2 regions of the Arthrobacter sp. zg-Y750 genome follow, and region 2 is predicted to be linked to the other one. Evidence: riboswitches for the same ligand, from Rfam matches in the RefSeq annotation. Region 2 holds a riboswitch; the other holds the start of a gene.
What was found. A riboswitch is a leader RNA that binds a small molecule or an ion and turns the genes downstream of it on or off. The one in region 2 is predicted to bind thiamine pyrophosphate.
Positions count from the first base shown of each region.

Region 1 (6,977 bases), on a different contig from region 2:
TGGCCACGGCCAGCCGCGTGGCCCGGCGGATGGCCTGCACCAGCAAGGCCAGTGCCTGCCCGGCGAAACCCTTCAGCCGGGCCGCCGCACCGGCATCGGGCCCCGCGCCGCGCGCGTGGCGGGCCAGCCCGATGGTCCGCCATTCCTCGACCAGCAAACCCACCAGGCGCATGGCCGCCAGTGCGCCCAGCACAAACCGGTGCGGCAGCCGCAGCTTCTGCGCCAGGGCGTCGGCCAGGTCGGTGGGATCGGTGCTGGTCAGCAGGTAGATCCCGGGCAGGGCTATGGCCAGCCCGCGCAGTCCAATGGCAATACCCGCGGCCACGGAACCGGAGGTAAAGATCAGCGGTCCCGCTGCAAGCAGCACCGCCCCGGTCTTCTCCGCCAACAGCGCCGTACCCCAGGCCCCGATCAGCGCGGCCACCAGCAGCGGCGAGATGCGCCGCAGGAGCGTACCCGCCCGGATGTGGAGCAGCGGCAGCAGGAGAAGTTCCAGGGCCAGGACGACGGCGGCGCTCACCCAGTCCACGGTGACCAGCACCGCCAGGGTCAGCAGGGCCGCAGACGCGAGCTTGGACAACGGGTTGGCGCGGGCCAGGAAAGTAACGGCGGTGCGGACGGGCGCGCCCGCGTTTTCTCCAGGCGCCGTTCCACCGGACTCCGCGGCCGAGATCTCCGCCCGGCTCACCGGAGCACCTCGGTTGCATTATCCGCGGCCGGACCTGCTGCCGGGCCCGGCACCGGCTCGGCGGCGGCGTCCCGGACCGTTCCGCCGCCCACCTGCAGGGTCCGCGCGCCCAGCGCCTGGATGAAGCCGGCGTCGTGGGTCACCGACACCACGCACCGGCCATCGTCCAGCTGGGCACGCAGCAGGGCCACCAGTTCCGCCCAGGTTCGGGCGTCCTGGCCAAACGTCGGCTCATCGAGCAGCAGGATGGACGGCGCCGTGGCGAGCATGGTTGCCACGGACAGCCGGCGCTTCTCCCCGCCGGAGAGCGTGAAGGGGTTGGCATCCAGCAGGGCGTCGAGGTGCAGCCGTTCGGCAAGCTCCCGCACCCGGGCCGCGGACTCCTTTTCCAGCCCGAGCCGGCGCGGGCCGAAGGACAGTTCGTCCAGCACGGTGTTGGTGAGGAACTGGTGCTCCGGTTCCTGGAACACGGTTCCGATCCTGCTCACCAGCTGCGCCGACGTCCACCGGTGCGGTTCGGGCGCAGCGGTGCCGGCCAGCAACGGTTCGGCGGCGATGGTTCCGCCCCGCGGCCGCAGCAAGCCGCCCACGGTCAGGGCGAGGGTGGATTTGCCGGCACCGTTGGGTCCGGTAATGCCGACGGCGGTTCCGGCGTCCAGCGCCAGGTCCGCCCCGGTGACCACGGCAGGTCCGCGGCCCGTCCGGGCGGCAGCCAGCCCGCGGGCCGCCAGCAGCCGGTTCCCGCCGGCAACCGGGGCCCACGCACCGCCGGGAATCTCCGGCCGGGCGCCCGGAAGCCAAACCCCGGCTGCGGCCAGGGTTTTCCGGTGCACCGGATCCCCCAGCACCTGCTCCGGTGATCCGTCGGCCAGGACGCCGCCGCCGGCAGCCAGTACCACCACGCGGTCCACCACGTCCGCCCAGACCTCCACGCGGTGCTCCACCACAATGACGGTGGCGCCGGTGCGGTCCAGCACCCGCACCACGGCGTCGCGGATTTCCGCCACGCCCGCCGGGTCCAGGTTGGCGGTGGGTTCGTCCAGCAGCAGCAGTCCGGGTTCCATCGCCATCACGGAGGCCAGGGCCAGCCGCTGCTTCTGCCCGCCGGAGAGAGCGGAAGTGGAACTCTCCAGCGGCACGTCCAGTCCGACGTCGGCCAGTGCGGCCCGCACCCGGGGCCAGATCTCCCCGGCCGGGACCGCAAGGTTCTCGGCGCCGAAGGCAACTTCATCCCCCACACGGGACAGCACGGTCTGCGCATCGGGATCCTGCAGCACCAGTCCGGTCCGGCCGCGGGCTGCGGGATCCGCCGGATGGACACCGTCCACTGAGATCCTGCCCTGTTCCTCCCCACCGGTATCCGGTCCCAGCACGCCCGCGAGGGAATGCAGGAGTGTGGATTTTCCGGCGCCGGAGGCCCCGAGCAGCAGCACCCGCTCCCCCGGTGCTACCGACAGGTCCAGTCCGGACACAGCCGCACCGGCCCTGCCCCCGTGCCGCCAGCCCCAGCCTTGGGCGGTAACGGCGGCGGGACTGCTGCGCCGCGCGACGGCGGAAGGCAGCACCCGGGGTGCGGCCGCGCCGGGAGCCCGGCGGCGGGCGTTCAAAAACCGCACCGCTATGCCTTGCCTGTCCGTCCGGACGCGAAGGGTGCCAGAGCGCCGGTCCGTGCCAATGCCCGGACCGCCAGCCAGGACAGTCCGCCGGCCAGGACCGCACCGGAGAACGCAGTGAGCAGGACATACAACAGCTTCCACTGAGCTGCCCACTCCACGTTGTACAGAACGTTTTCACTCAGTCCCAGGAACAGGCCCGAACCCAGCCCGGCCAGCAATGCCACGGGCAGGGAGAAGCGGCGGTAGAGGAACAGCAGGAACACCAGCTCGGCACCGAGGCCCTGCAGGAAGCCGGAGAGCAGCACGGATAGGCCGAACTGGGTGCCCAGCACACCGGACACGGCCGAGGCCAGCACTTCGCAGTAGATCGCGGCCCCCGGCTTGCGGATGATTAGCCCGCCCAGCACACCGGCAATAAGCCAGCCGCCGGTATAGAGGCCGGCCAGCGGCGGGAACGCGGCGGTCAGCGCACTGATCCCGGCGTAGCCGAGGGACCAGGCCCAGAAAATGACGCCCACGGCCACGGCCACTACGGACGCAACAACAATGTCCACCACGCGCCATGTGCGTGCCGGCGCTGCGGGCTTGGCTGCGGACGGTGCCGCAGCAGAAGTAAAGCGGTTCATGAATATCCTCCTGATAGCAGGAGGGGAGGGTAGTGGCGCGCCGGCAATGCCGGTGCCGTTCCTGCCGTGCCCCGGCGGGTGCCGTGACGTGGCGGGAATTCCCTGAGCTCTCGACTCCCTTCGCCGGTACTAACCGGATCAGGTTCGAGGGTCTGCGGATGTCCGCACTCTCAGCGCCTTGTCTCCGCTGCCCGAAGGCCGTGCGGAGGGGGCGCTCCCCTGTCGTGTGTTTGCGGTACCACTCTACACACGCGTGCCCGCTCCCCGCAGGGGTACCGAACGGATACCGTAGGGTTAGGAAAAACGCCCGAAGCTAGGAGTACCCATGAACCTGATCCTCAAACTGCTCGGAACCGGAGCCAGTATCCTGTCCGGAATCGTGGCCGCCAAGGTACTGGATTTCGTCTGGACCAAGGCCACGGGCAACGAGCCGCCCAAGGACGCCGAGGGCAGCCTGGAAAACAGCCTCCGCGCTGCCGTGGCTTTCGCCGTGGTGTCCGGCGCCGTCAGCTCGGTCATCCGGGTCCTGACCAACCGCGGCACGCAGCGGGCCATCCAGCGCTACCAGAAGACCCCTGAGGTCGTCTGACCCGGCCTTCCGGCCCAAGCACCGCCTGCGGCGCTCAGCCCTCGGGATTCTTTCCCGGGTGCTGGGCGCCGCTGCTTAACCCGGCCTCGCGTTCGCGGCCGGCCAGCAGTTCGTCGTCGTCCAGTTCCCCGGTGTAGGCCGGTTCCTCCTCGCCGGGATCGTCGTCCACGCGCGGGTCCTCGTTTTCGTCCTCGAGCGCCTCCGCCTCAGCGTCCTGGAGCAATCGCTGGGCGCGCTCGACGACGTCGTCCAGTTCGTCGATCACGAGCAGTTCCGGCCGCAGGTGCTTGGTGCGGTACCCGGCCCGGCCCACCATGTGCGCGGAAACAGGTGCCGTCAGCAGCATAAAGATCCATGCGACGGCCAGGACCGGCAGCAGTTTCCAGCTGCGGAACTCCACGGCCATGGCCAGCAGGAAAAGCAGCAGGCCGAGGACCTGCGGCTTGGACGCAGCGTGCATGCGGCTGAGCAGGTCGGGGAAGCGGATCAGGCCGATGGCCGCCGCCAGGGACATCAGTGCCCCGCCGAACATCAGGACAGCGACAATCGCGTCGTACACGGTTTCGTCCATGGCCCTACCGCCTGTCCGTCACGAAGCGCGCAACCGTTACCGACCCGATGAAACCGACCAGGGAAATGGCGACCAGCAAGGCCAGGTAGTCCAAGTTGCGGTAGACGATCATGTCCACGGCCAGGGCGCCGCCCACAATGGCCAGCAGCACGTCCGAGGCAAGCACCCGGTCCAGGATCGACGGCCCGCGGGCAATCCGGTAAATCGCCCCCGCGCCGGCCACGGCCAGCATGAGGCTCACCACCACCACGGCAACGTTCATCATGCCTTGCCTCCAATCTTCCGCTGACGGGTTTCATCACTCTCGGCGCGCAGGGCAGCCAGTTCCTCTTTGGTGCCCATGGTCCGGATCAGCCACGCCTCGGCCTGCAGGACGTCGGCGCGCACCTTCTCCGCCTGCTCAGCCGTGGACACGTCCAGCGCGTGCAGGTACAGGGTGGAGGTGGAACGGTCGACGTCGACAATCAGCGAGCCGGGAATCAGGGACAGTGCGTGGCCCGTGGCCGTGACCAGCAAGTCCGACCGGCTGCGCAGCTTCACCCCGATCACGCCGTTGCGGATCCGCGGGCCGCGGACAACCGCCAGCCAGAGCACATGGAAACTGGCCTGCACCAGTTTGTAGAAGAACCGGCCGGCAAAGACGAGGCCGTAGAACAGGTTGAACCGGCCGCTGAGCTCCACCGGCGGCAGGTAAAAGATATTCGCCACGATAAACGCGATCACCGTGCCGAAGAGCAGGTTGCCGGCACTGAAATCCTGCCAGAGGGCACCCCACAGGAACACCAGCCAGATCAGCAGCGGCAGTTCCTGCAGCAGCGGGATACGGGACCGGTTGCGCATGCGCGCTTCCTTCGTCATTGGTCAGCCGCTCCTTCCCCGAGTACCGCTTCGATGTACGGAGTACGTTCCAGCAGGTCCCGGGCGGCACCGTCGCTGAGCGAGAACAGCGGCCCGGCGAGCACGGTCAGGCTGACGCCCAGGGCAACCAGGCCCACGGTGGGATACACCATGGTGCGCGGCAGCAGGTCCACCGAGTCCCGGTGGGCGAACCGGCCCGTGGTGTGTTCGCTGACGTCCTGCGACTTGCGCAGGCTGGCACCGTCCGGCCCGACGGCCAGCAGGATCGGATCCGGATGGACGGCGTCTTCCGGGGTCCGCCAGAAGGCGCGGTTCCATACCCGGGCCATCACCAGCAGCGTCAGCAGGCTGGTGGCGGCGCTCGCGGCTACCAGGACGTAGGCCAGCGGGGTGCCCAGCTCGACGCCGGCCTGCATCAGGCCCAGCTTCCCCAGGAACCCGGAGAACGGCGGAATGCCGGCCAGGTTGATTGCCGGGATGAAATACAGCACGGCGAGCAGCGGGGAGAGCTTCGCCAGCCCGCCGAGGCGGTCCATGTTGGCCGTCCCGCCCCGGCGTTCAATCAGGCCCGTGACCAGGAACAGCGAGGTCTGCACGGTGATGTGGTGCACCACGTAGAACACAGCGGAGCCGATGCCGACCACGGATGCGACTGCCAGGCCGAACACCATGTAGCCGATGTGGCTGACCAGGGTGAAGGAGAGCATACGTTTGATGTCCGTCTGGGCCAGGGCACCGAGGATACCCACGAGCATGGTCAGCCCGGCCACCACCATCAGCAGCGTATTTATCCGGTCTCCCGGGAACAGCAGGGTCTCTGTCCGCACCATGGCGTAGACGCCCACCTTCGTCAACAGGCCGGCGAACACGGCCGTCACCGGTGCCGGGGCGGTGGGATAGGAGTCGGGCAGCCAGAAGGACAGCGGGAAGACGGCGGCCTTGATGCCGAACGCCACCAGCAGCATCAGGTGCAGCATCAGCTGCGTCGCCGGATCCAGCTCCCCCAGCTTCAAGGCCAGATCCGCCATGTTCACCGTGCCGGTGGCCGCGTAGATCATGGCAATGGCGATCAGGAACAGCAGCGAGGACACCACGCTGACCACCACGTAGGTGACTCCGGCCCGGATGCGCGGCGTGGTGCCGCCCAGGGTCATCAGCACATAGCTGGCCGTCAGCAGGATCTCGAAACCGACATAGAGGTTGAACAGGTCCCCGGCCAGGAAGGCGTTGGAGACGCCGGCCACCAGGATCAGGTAGGTCGGGTGGAAGATCGAAATAGGGCCGTCTTCATCGCCGTCGGCCATACCCTGGCCGGCGGCGTAAATGAGCACAGCGAGGCTGATGGCCGAGGAGACCACCAGCATCAGGGCGGAGAACTGGTCCACCACCATCGTGATTCCGAACGGCGGCAGCCAGCCGCCGAGGTTAACCGCCACGGCACCGGTGTTCCAGACCGAGAGCAGCAGAATCACTTCCAGTGCCAGCGTCACGGACAGGATGCTGACGCTGACCACCCGCTGGGAACGCTGGTGCCGGATCAGGATGAAGGCCAGGGCGGCGCCGAGGAGCGGCAGCACGACGGCCAGGGGCGCGAGGCTTGCTGTAGTCATCGGTTCACCTCCGGGTCCTTCTCTGCGTTGCCGCGTTGGGACCCGGGAGCCTCTTCAGCTTCTTCGGGCGGGGTGAATTCCGTGGTGTCCTCCGGTACATCGGCGTCGTCTTCCGCGTCGAAGCTGCTCTGGCTGGCGACGCGGCGGTCCTCAATGTCGTCCTGGACCTCGTCCTGGCGGCCCAGCACCCAGGACCGGTAAATGATCCCGAGCATAAAGGCCGTCACGGAGAACGAAATGACAATCGAGGTGAGGATGAACGCCTGCGGCAGCGGGTCATTGTAGGCATCTGCGGCCAGGTCCTTGTTGAACATGGGAGCCAACCCTGCCGGGCCGCCGGTTGCCAGCAGCAGGATGTTCGTTGCATTGGTCAGCATGGCCAGGCCAAGCACCACCCGGGTCAGGCTCCGTTCAAGCAG
Region 1 covers NZ_JAJJOC010000005.1:26,286-33,262, forward strand. Annotated here, with positions in the region: gene LOC57_RS02810 (energy-coupling factor transporter transmembrane component T family protein) at 1-598, opposite strand, end outside; gene LOC57_RS02815 (ABC transporter ATP-binding protein) at 685-2,250, opposite strand; gene LOC57_RS02820 (ECF transporter S component) at 2,307-2,930, opposite strand; TPP riboswitch at 3,029-3,161, opposite strand; gene LOC57_RS02825 (DUF4235 domain-containing protein) at 3,256-3,519, shown strand; partial or broken gene mnhG (monovalent cation/H(+) antiporter subunit G) at 3,749-4,090, opposite strand; gene LOC57_RS02835 (monovalent cation/H+ antiporter complex subunit F) at 4,095-4,355, opposite strand; gene LOC57_RS02840 (Na+/H+ antiporter subunit E) at 4,352-4,948, opposite strand; gene LOC57_RS02845 (Na+/H+ antiporter subunit D) at 4,945-6,558, opposite strand; gene LOC57_RS02850 (Na(+)/H(+) antiporter subunit C) at 6,555-6,977, opposite strand, start outside.
Region 1: linked by a shared signal. The riboswitch ahead of LOC57_RS02820 (ECF transporter S component) and the one ahead of thiM (hydroxyethylthiazole kinase) in region 2 are both predicted to bind thiamine pyrophosphate.

Region 2 (6,977 bases):
CAGGCGTTCGGCCAGCTCCGTGGTGTGTTCGGACAGCAGAGGAAGCGGGACGTTGTAGGCCCCGCGGATGTGCAGGGATTCAAATTCTGCGGCGGACCGGACATCCAGGATGACCAGGTCCTCATGCGCGCTGATCCATTCGCGGAGGGTGGCGGCGTCAAGTTCAGCAACGGCGGGGGTGGGCGCGGAGGCCATGGCGGTCTCTTTTCGGGTGGTTGGAGGAGGTTCCGGAAGCTTTCCAGGAGGGGCCGGGCCCAGTCCTGCTAAAACCCCGGGGGGTATAGTTGGGGAAGAATTCCACGTGAAGGAGAAGGTTATGCAGCTCGACACCACCGAACTCGCACCCGTTGTCAACAGGCTCAAGCGGGCACAGGGCCAGCTGGCTGCAGTGACCCGGATGCTGGAGGAGGGCCGGGACTGCAAGGACATCGTCACGCAGCTCGCTGCCGTCTCGAAGGCCCTGGACAAGGCAGGGTTCGCGATCATCGCGTCCGGCCTGGAACAGTGCCTGACCAATGAGGACGGATCCATGGACAAGAAGGACCTGGAAAAGCTCTTCCTGTCCCTGGCCTAATCCGGTGTGAAGGGGATGCTCCGCGATGCGGGGCACCCCCCCTTTTTGCGTGTGTTGCCTGCAGGCGGCGGTTAGGCCTCCTGGGCGTCCTTCCACTGCTTCCAGCCGGCGTAACTGCCCTCGAGCTCGACGACGTCGAACCCTGCGCGGCGCAGCGTGCTGGCGGCCACCGAGTTGCGTACACCGCTCTGGCAGTACGTCACGATGCTGCCCCCGGCCGGCAGCTGGTCCTGGTTCCACAGGACCCGCCCGGCGCTGAGCTGGCTGGAGCCGGGGATGTGGCCGTCAATGTGTTCGGTTTTGTTGCGCACATCCAGTACCAGTGCGGCATCGAAGCCGGCCAGGTCTTCCGGAAGGATGCGCTGCGGGTTGTAGGAGGGCAGGCCTTCGAGGCTGGTGGTGTAGCCGGCTACCTTGTCGATGCCCACACGGACCAGGTGGTCCCACATTTCGCGGGCGGCTGCGGCGTCAGCGGCGAGGAGGACCAGCGGGCGGCTGTCCGTTTCCGGGTCCACGGCCCAAGCGCCGAAGCTGGCGGTCTTGTTGCCTGCAGGGATGTTGACGGAACCGGCCACGGTTCCCGCATGCACGGCGGTGTGGGGGCGGGTGTCCACAAAGGTGATCCCGGTCTCCTCGAGGCCGCGCGCGACGTCGTCGGCCGTGAGTTCTTCCAGCTCGGGACGTTCGCCCATGACGGCAGGGCCCTGCCGGTTTTCACGCTTCATCCGGCCGAAGTAGGCGTGGGCATCCGGCTGGCCGTTGAGCAGGTCATCCACGAAGCCCTGCTCATCATTGGCTGCCAGGTACGGCCCCCACCAGGAGCAGAGCCGCTCGTAGCCCACGGTCGTGGAGGGCAGGGCGCCCAGGGCCTTGCCGCAGGCGCTGCCGGAGCCGTGCCCCGGGTAAACGGCGATGTGGTCCGGGAGGGTGAGGAACTTCTGCTGCAGGCTGCGGCAGATCTGCCGAGCGCCCTCGAAGCGGGTGTCCACTCCGCCGGCGGCCTCATCCAGCAGGTCCGGCCGGCCGAGGTCGCCGGAGAACACGAAGTCGCCGGAAAGCAGGTAACCGGGGTCCTTGCTGAAGGCGCCGTCGGTGACCAGGAAGGAAAGGTGCTCCGGGGTGTGGCCGGGGGTGTGGACGGCCTTGAGGGTGATGTTGCCCAGGGCCACGGTGTCGCCGTCGTGCAGGCGGTGGGCCTCGAAGCGGTACTGCCAGTGGGTGCCGCCTTCGCCGGAAACATACATCTCGGCACCGGTGGCGGCGGCCAGTTCGCGGGTGCCGGAGAGGTAATCGGCGTGAATGTGGGTTTCCGTCACTGCAACAATGCGCATGCCGTTGGCGGCGGCTAGTTCCAGATAGGGGCTGATGTCCCGGCGGGCGTCCACCACCACTGCCTCGCCCTTGCGCTGGCACCCGATGAAGTAGCTGGCCTGGGCCAGATCCTCGTCGTAGATGCGTTCGAGCAGCATGTTGCCTCCTTTGTGTTGCGGTTAGACACCCCCAGGGGTATCCGATCTGCTTCAACCGTAATACCCATGGGGGTATGCCAGCAAACCGAACGACGCCGTTTTGCATACCCCCGGGGGTACCTGCCAGGATGATGGAACAAGTGCTTTAGCAAGTCGAAAAAGGAGTTCAAAATGTGCCGAGCAGTCAGCTGCCGCAAGTGCGGCAAGACCACCTGGGCCGGATGCGGCAACCACGTGGACCAGGTCATGAACAATGTGCCCAAGGCGGACCGCTGCACGTGCAGCACCAATGCCGCGACGTCCGTGGGCGCCCAGGCGGGCGGATCGAGCTGGCTCGGAAAGCTGTTCGGCCGCAAGTAAACGCACCAATACCGGGAATGCCGGCGCCGGGCGTGGCAAGCTATGCCCATGGAATCCAGCACCGGCATCCCGCCCTGGCCCTCGACCGACCCGCAGTACGGCAATGTGCGCCTGCGGGCTTTCCGCGATGAGGACGCCCCAATGGTGATGGAGATGGCCCGGGACGAGTACTTTCCCACCGTCGGCAGCCTGCCCGCCAACGCGGACCACGAGCAGGCGCTGGAGTGGCTGGAGCGGCAGCGGCAGCTCCACGACAAAGGATCGGGTTTCTCCTTCGCCATCACCGACGCGGAGACGGACACGGTAGTGGGACAGGTCGGCCTGTGGGGCTGGGAACTGCCGCACGGCCGCACGCAGGCGGGCTACGGAATCATCCCCGCTGCCCGCCGCCGCGGCTACGCCGGAAACGCCCTGCGCGCGGTGGCGGAGTTCGCCTGGTCCATTCCCGAAGTGCAGCGCATGGAGCTGTACATCGAGCCGTGGAACGCCGCTTCCATCCGCACCGCCGAATCCGCCGGTTTTGAGCGTGAAGGCCTGCTGCGCAGCTACATGGTGATCGCCGGGCAGCGCCGGGACCTGCTGGTTTTCTCGTCGCTCAGACAGCCTTAGGCTACGGAGTGGCTGCCGTCGCCCGGCATGTCCGCCAGGCCGCGGGCCCACACCCCGTGGAAGTGATTGACGGGTCCATGGCCGGTCCCGACGTCCAGCTCATCAGCGGTTTCCAAGGCCTCCTGCAGCCAGGTCTTGGCCGCCTGCAGCGCCACTTCCCAATTCCCGGACCGCGCATACAGCGTGGCGAGTGCGGAGGACAGCGAGCAGCCGGTGCCGTGCGTGTTCACGGTGTCCACCCGGGCCGAGCTCACCTCGGCGGTGCGTACCGCGCCGTCACCGCCGATGCTGACCAGCGCATCCGGGGCCGCCGGGCCGGCAAGGTGACCGCCCTTCACCAGCACCGCCACCCCGTGGGCCCGCGCCAGGCGGACGCCCTGGCCCAGCGCCTCGTCCCAGCTGCCGGCGCAGGCGTCCCCCACCAGTACCGCGAGTTCGGGAAGGTTGGGGGTCACCAGATGCACCCCGCCCAGCAGCCGCCGCATGGCATCCTCGGCATCGGCGTTCAGCAGCCGGTCACCGCTTGTGGCAATCATGACCGGATCCAGCACCACGGGGCGGACGGACGGCAGTCAACCATTCAGAGACGGCCTCAATAGTTTCCACAGTGCCCAGCATGCCGATCTTCACGGCGTCAATAACGACGTCGTCGCTGACGGCGGTGAGCTGCTCGCGGAGGAACGCCACCGGAGGCGTGTGCACCGAGCGCACGCCAACGGTGTTCTGCGCCACGAGGGCGGTGATTACGGCCATACCGTAGCCACCGGTGGCCGCAATGGATTTCAGGTCGGCCTGAATGCCGGCTCCGCCCGTGGGATCGGTGCCGGCAATGCTCAGCACCCGGGGGACTTTCACCGGTTCCATGCCGCCACCAGTTCCTCTGCCGCCCTGCGGGGATCAACAGCAGCGCAGACAGCTGAAACCACGGCAATTCCGGAAGCGCCGGCGGCGCGCAGCGCAACGACGTCGGCGGGCTGGATCCCACCGATCGCAACGCACGGCAGCGGCGAGGAGGCAGCGAAGGATTGGAAACCGCTTATTCCCAACGGTTCGGGGTGGTCCGGTTTGGTGCTGGTGGGCCGGATGACGCCGGCACCCAGGTAGTCCACGGTCCCGGCGGGGAGCGCGCCAACGGCAGCCAGATGCCGCTCCGTGTTGGCGGTCAGCCCGACAACGGCGTCCGGTCCCACCAGCCGCCGCACCGCGCCGGCGGGCAGGTCGCTTTGGCCAACGTGCACCCCGTGCACTTCGGCGCCCGCGGTCCGGGCAGCCAGGTAAATGTCCACCCGGTCATCAACCAGTACCAGGGCGCGGTCCCCGATGGCTGAAGCCACGGCCAACACCAGCTGGTAAAAGTCGGCAGCGGAAGCCTGCTTTTCCCGGACCTGCACCGTCCGGATGCCGCCGGCCACGGCGGCCCGCACGGTTTCGGTCACGCCCCGGGCCCCGCACAAGAGGGTGTCGGTAACGAGGTAGATGCCGGTGTTCCGCGCACCTTCGCGGAGGCGGCCGGAGTCCGGGAAAGATGCAGTGTTCACGCGGCGGCCAGCCGTTCGGCTACGAGCTCCGCATCCAGGTGCCAGAGGGCGTCGAGGAAGATCGGAGCGAAGCTGCCCGGGCCGGACGCGGAGGCTGCGGCATGCTCGGCCGCCACGGTATAGGCCGCAGTGGCGGCGGCCGCCGCCACCAGCCCGCCGCCGTCGGGCCCGGCGTCGCCGGCAACCGCAAGGAACGCCGCGGTAACCGCGCCAAGGGCGCAACCGCCGCCGGTGACCTTAGTGAGCAGGGAGGTCCCGTTGCTCAGCCGCAAGGTGTCCGTGCCGTCAGTGATGACATCGGTGGCGCCGGAGACGGCCACGATGCAGCCGTACTTGGCTGCAAGCAGGGACGCGGCAGGCAGGGCGTCCTCGGGGTTATCGGTGGCGTCAACACCGCGACCGCCCGAGCCGAGCCCGGCGAGGGCCATTATCTCCGAGGCATTGGCGCGGACGGCGGTGGGGCGCAGGGCCAGCAGTTCCGAGGCCAGGGCGGTGCGGACCGGAAGGCTGCCCACGGCCACCGGGTCAAGCACCCAAGGCGTTCCGGCGGCATTGGCTGCTTCGGCGGCTTCGAGCATGGCTGTGCGCTGGTCGGCATGCGGAGTGCCAAGATTGATCAGCACGGCGGAAGCAACCCGGGCAAACGGGCCCGCCTCGCCGGGGATATCCGTCATGGCCGGGGCGGCGCCGAGTGCCAGCAGCACGTTGGCAGTGAAGTTGGTGACCACGGCGTTGGTCAGGCATTGCACGAGCGGCGGTTCGGCGCGCAGGCGCGACAGATGGTTGGAAACGGTTAACGGTGTCAGGCGAATAGTCATCCACGACATCCCTTCGCTAGTTCTAACTAGATCAGGTTCAACGGGTTTCATCTCAGCCTTACGGCACCCCGTGTCACTGGAACCGACTCTACGAGCACGGCTGGGGAAAGGCAAAGGGGCGGTGCCTATGCCCGGCGGCCCTCCACCGGCACCAGACCCAGGCCGGCGCAGCCGCTGGCCAGATCCTCGAGGCCGAAGGCGCTGAGGGGACTGGCCACACCCGGGTCCAGGTCCTGCCGGTCGCGCAGCTGCTCCGCTCCCCAAGCGATCAGCTCACCGGTCAACGTGTAGACATTGGGCCCGGTGAGCTGCACGGCCGAGAGCAGGCTTCCGTCCCTCCCGGTCACGGCGGCCACCACCTGTGTACGGGTTTTTGCGCGCCGGGCGCTGTCCGGTCCGCCGGGTTTCCCGATCAGGGGAGCGGACAGGTTCTCCAGCAGGCGGCGGCCCCGGGCCGACTTTCCGATCGCATGGCTGGCTGCGGATGCCAGGCTGATTGCCCGGCTGAGGGAAGGGAACCAGCCGTTGTACACCGACACGCTATCCAGCTGGGGGAAGGCATCGGGTAGGAACAGGACTTCCGTTCCGGGAACCAGGAAGCCCGCTTTGTGTCCCCGGCGGGAACCGCTCACCGGGAAAACATGGACATCTGCTGCCGCCCGTTCTTCCACCAGATGCCCGTCCCTCAACCGCACTGCGGGCAGGAACAAGCCGTCGCGCATGGTGGTCCGGGTACCCTGGCTGAGCCCTGGACTCAGCGCGCCCGCGGTGAAGTATCCGACGTCGAGCCTCCGTCCGGCTTCTCCGGCCTGCTGCGCCGCCAGGGCGCCGGCCAGGATGCCCGGTACGTAGTCATATCCGAACGCAGGCAACAGCACGGCGCCGGTTTCCTCTGCCTGCCGTCCGAACCGCTCCTGCAGGGTGCGGACAAACCCCACCTCGCCGGTGGTGTCGATGTAGCGCGCACCGGCCTGCACGGCAGCTTCCGCCACCCCCAGGCCGAACCGTTCAAAGGGCCCCACGGTGGTGATCAGCACGTCGCCGGGATTCAGCAGCCGCCGGATACTGCCGGTATCGCCGGCATCTGCGGCAGTGAACTCCAACCCGCCGTGGTCCCGCGCCAGGGAAGACAGTGCGGCGGTATTGCGTCCGGCGAGGACGGGACGCACGCCGCGCCGGATCAGCGCGTCCAACACCAGGGTGCCGGTATATCCGCTGGCACCGAGAAGGACGAGGCGGCCGCTCACTTCTGGTCCTGTGCCTTCGGTTCGTAGCCGATCAGCCAGTGCAGTCCGTATCGGTCAATGACCTGACCGTCCGAAGCGCCCCACGGCTTGGGGCCAAGCGGGTCCACGATCCGGCCGTCGGCCGCAAGCCGGCTAAACCAGCTATGCAGGAGTTCCGGTTCGCCGGTCCCGAGCAGGGAGAGCATGACCCCCTCCATCCGGACGTTCTGTTCCGGCCCGTCGGTATCTGCTCCGGCCAGGGCGACAGGGCCATCCAGGACTCCGTGCGCAACCGCGTCCGGCGCGCCGCCGCTGCCGAAGTCCCGGTTCGTATGCAGCGATAGCTCACCGCCGAACACTCCGGCATAAAAGGTGAGGGCTTT
Region 2 covers NZ_JAJJOC010000006.1:243,733-250,709, reverse strand. Annotated here, with positions in the region: partial or broken gene LOC57_RS04225 (rhodanese-like domain-containing protein) at 1-195, opposite strand, end outside; gene LOC57_RS04220 (metal-sensitive transcriptional regulator) at 317-574, shown strand; gene LOC57_RS04215 (MBL fold metallo-hydrolase) at 646-2,043, opposite strand; gene LOC57_RS04210 (hypothetical protein) at 2,215-2,403, shown strand; gene LOC57_RS04205 (GNAT family N-acetyltransferase) at 2,452-3,012, shown strand; partial or broken gene thiD (bifunctional hydroxymethylpyrimidine kinase/phosphomethylpyrimidine kinase) at 3,069-3,876, opposite strand; gene thiE (thiamine phosphate synthase) at 3,864-4,550, opposite strand; gene thiM (hydroxyethylthiazole kinase) at 4,547-5,368, opposite strand; TPP riboswitch at 5,360-5,449, opposite strand; gene LOC57_RS04185 (saccharopine dehydrogenase family protein) at 5,494-6,615, opposite strand; gene LOC57_RS04180 (VOC family protein) at 6,612-6,977, opposite strand, start outside.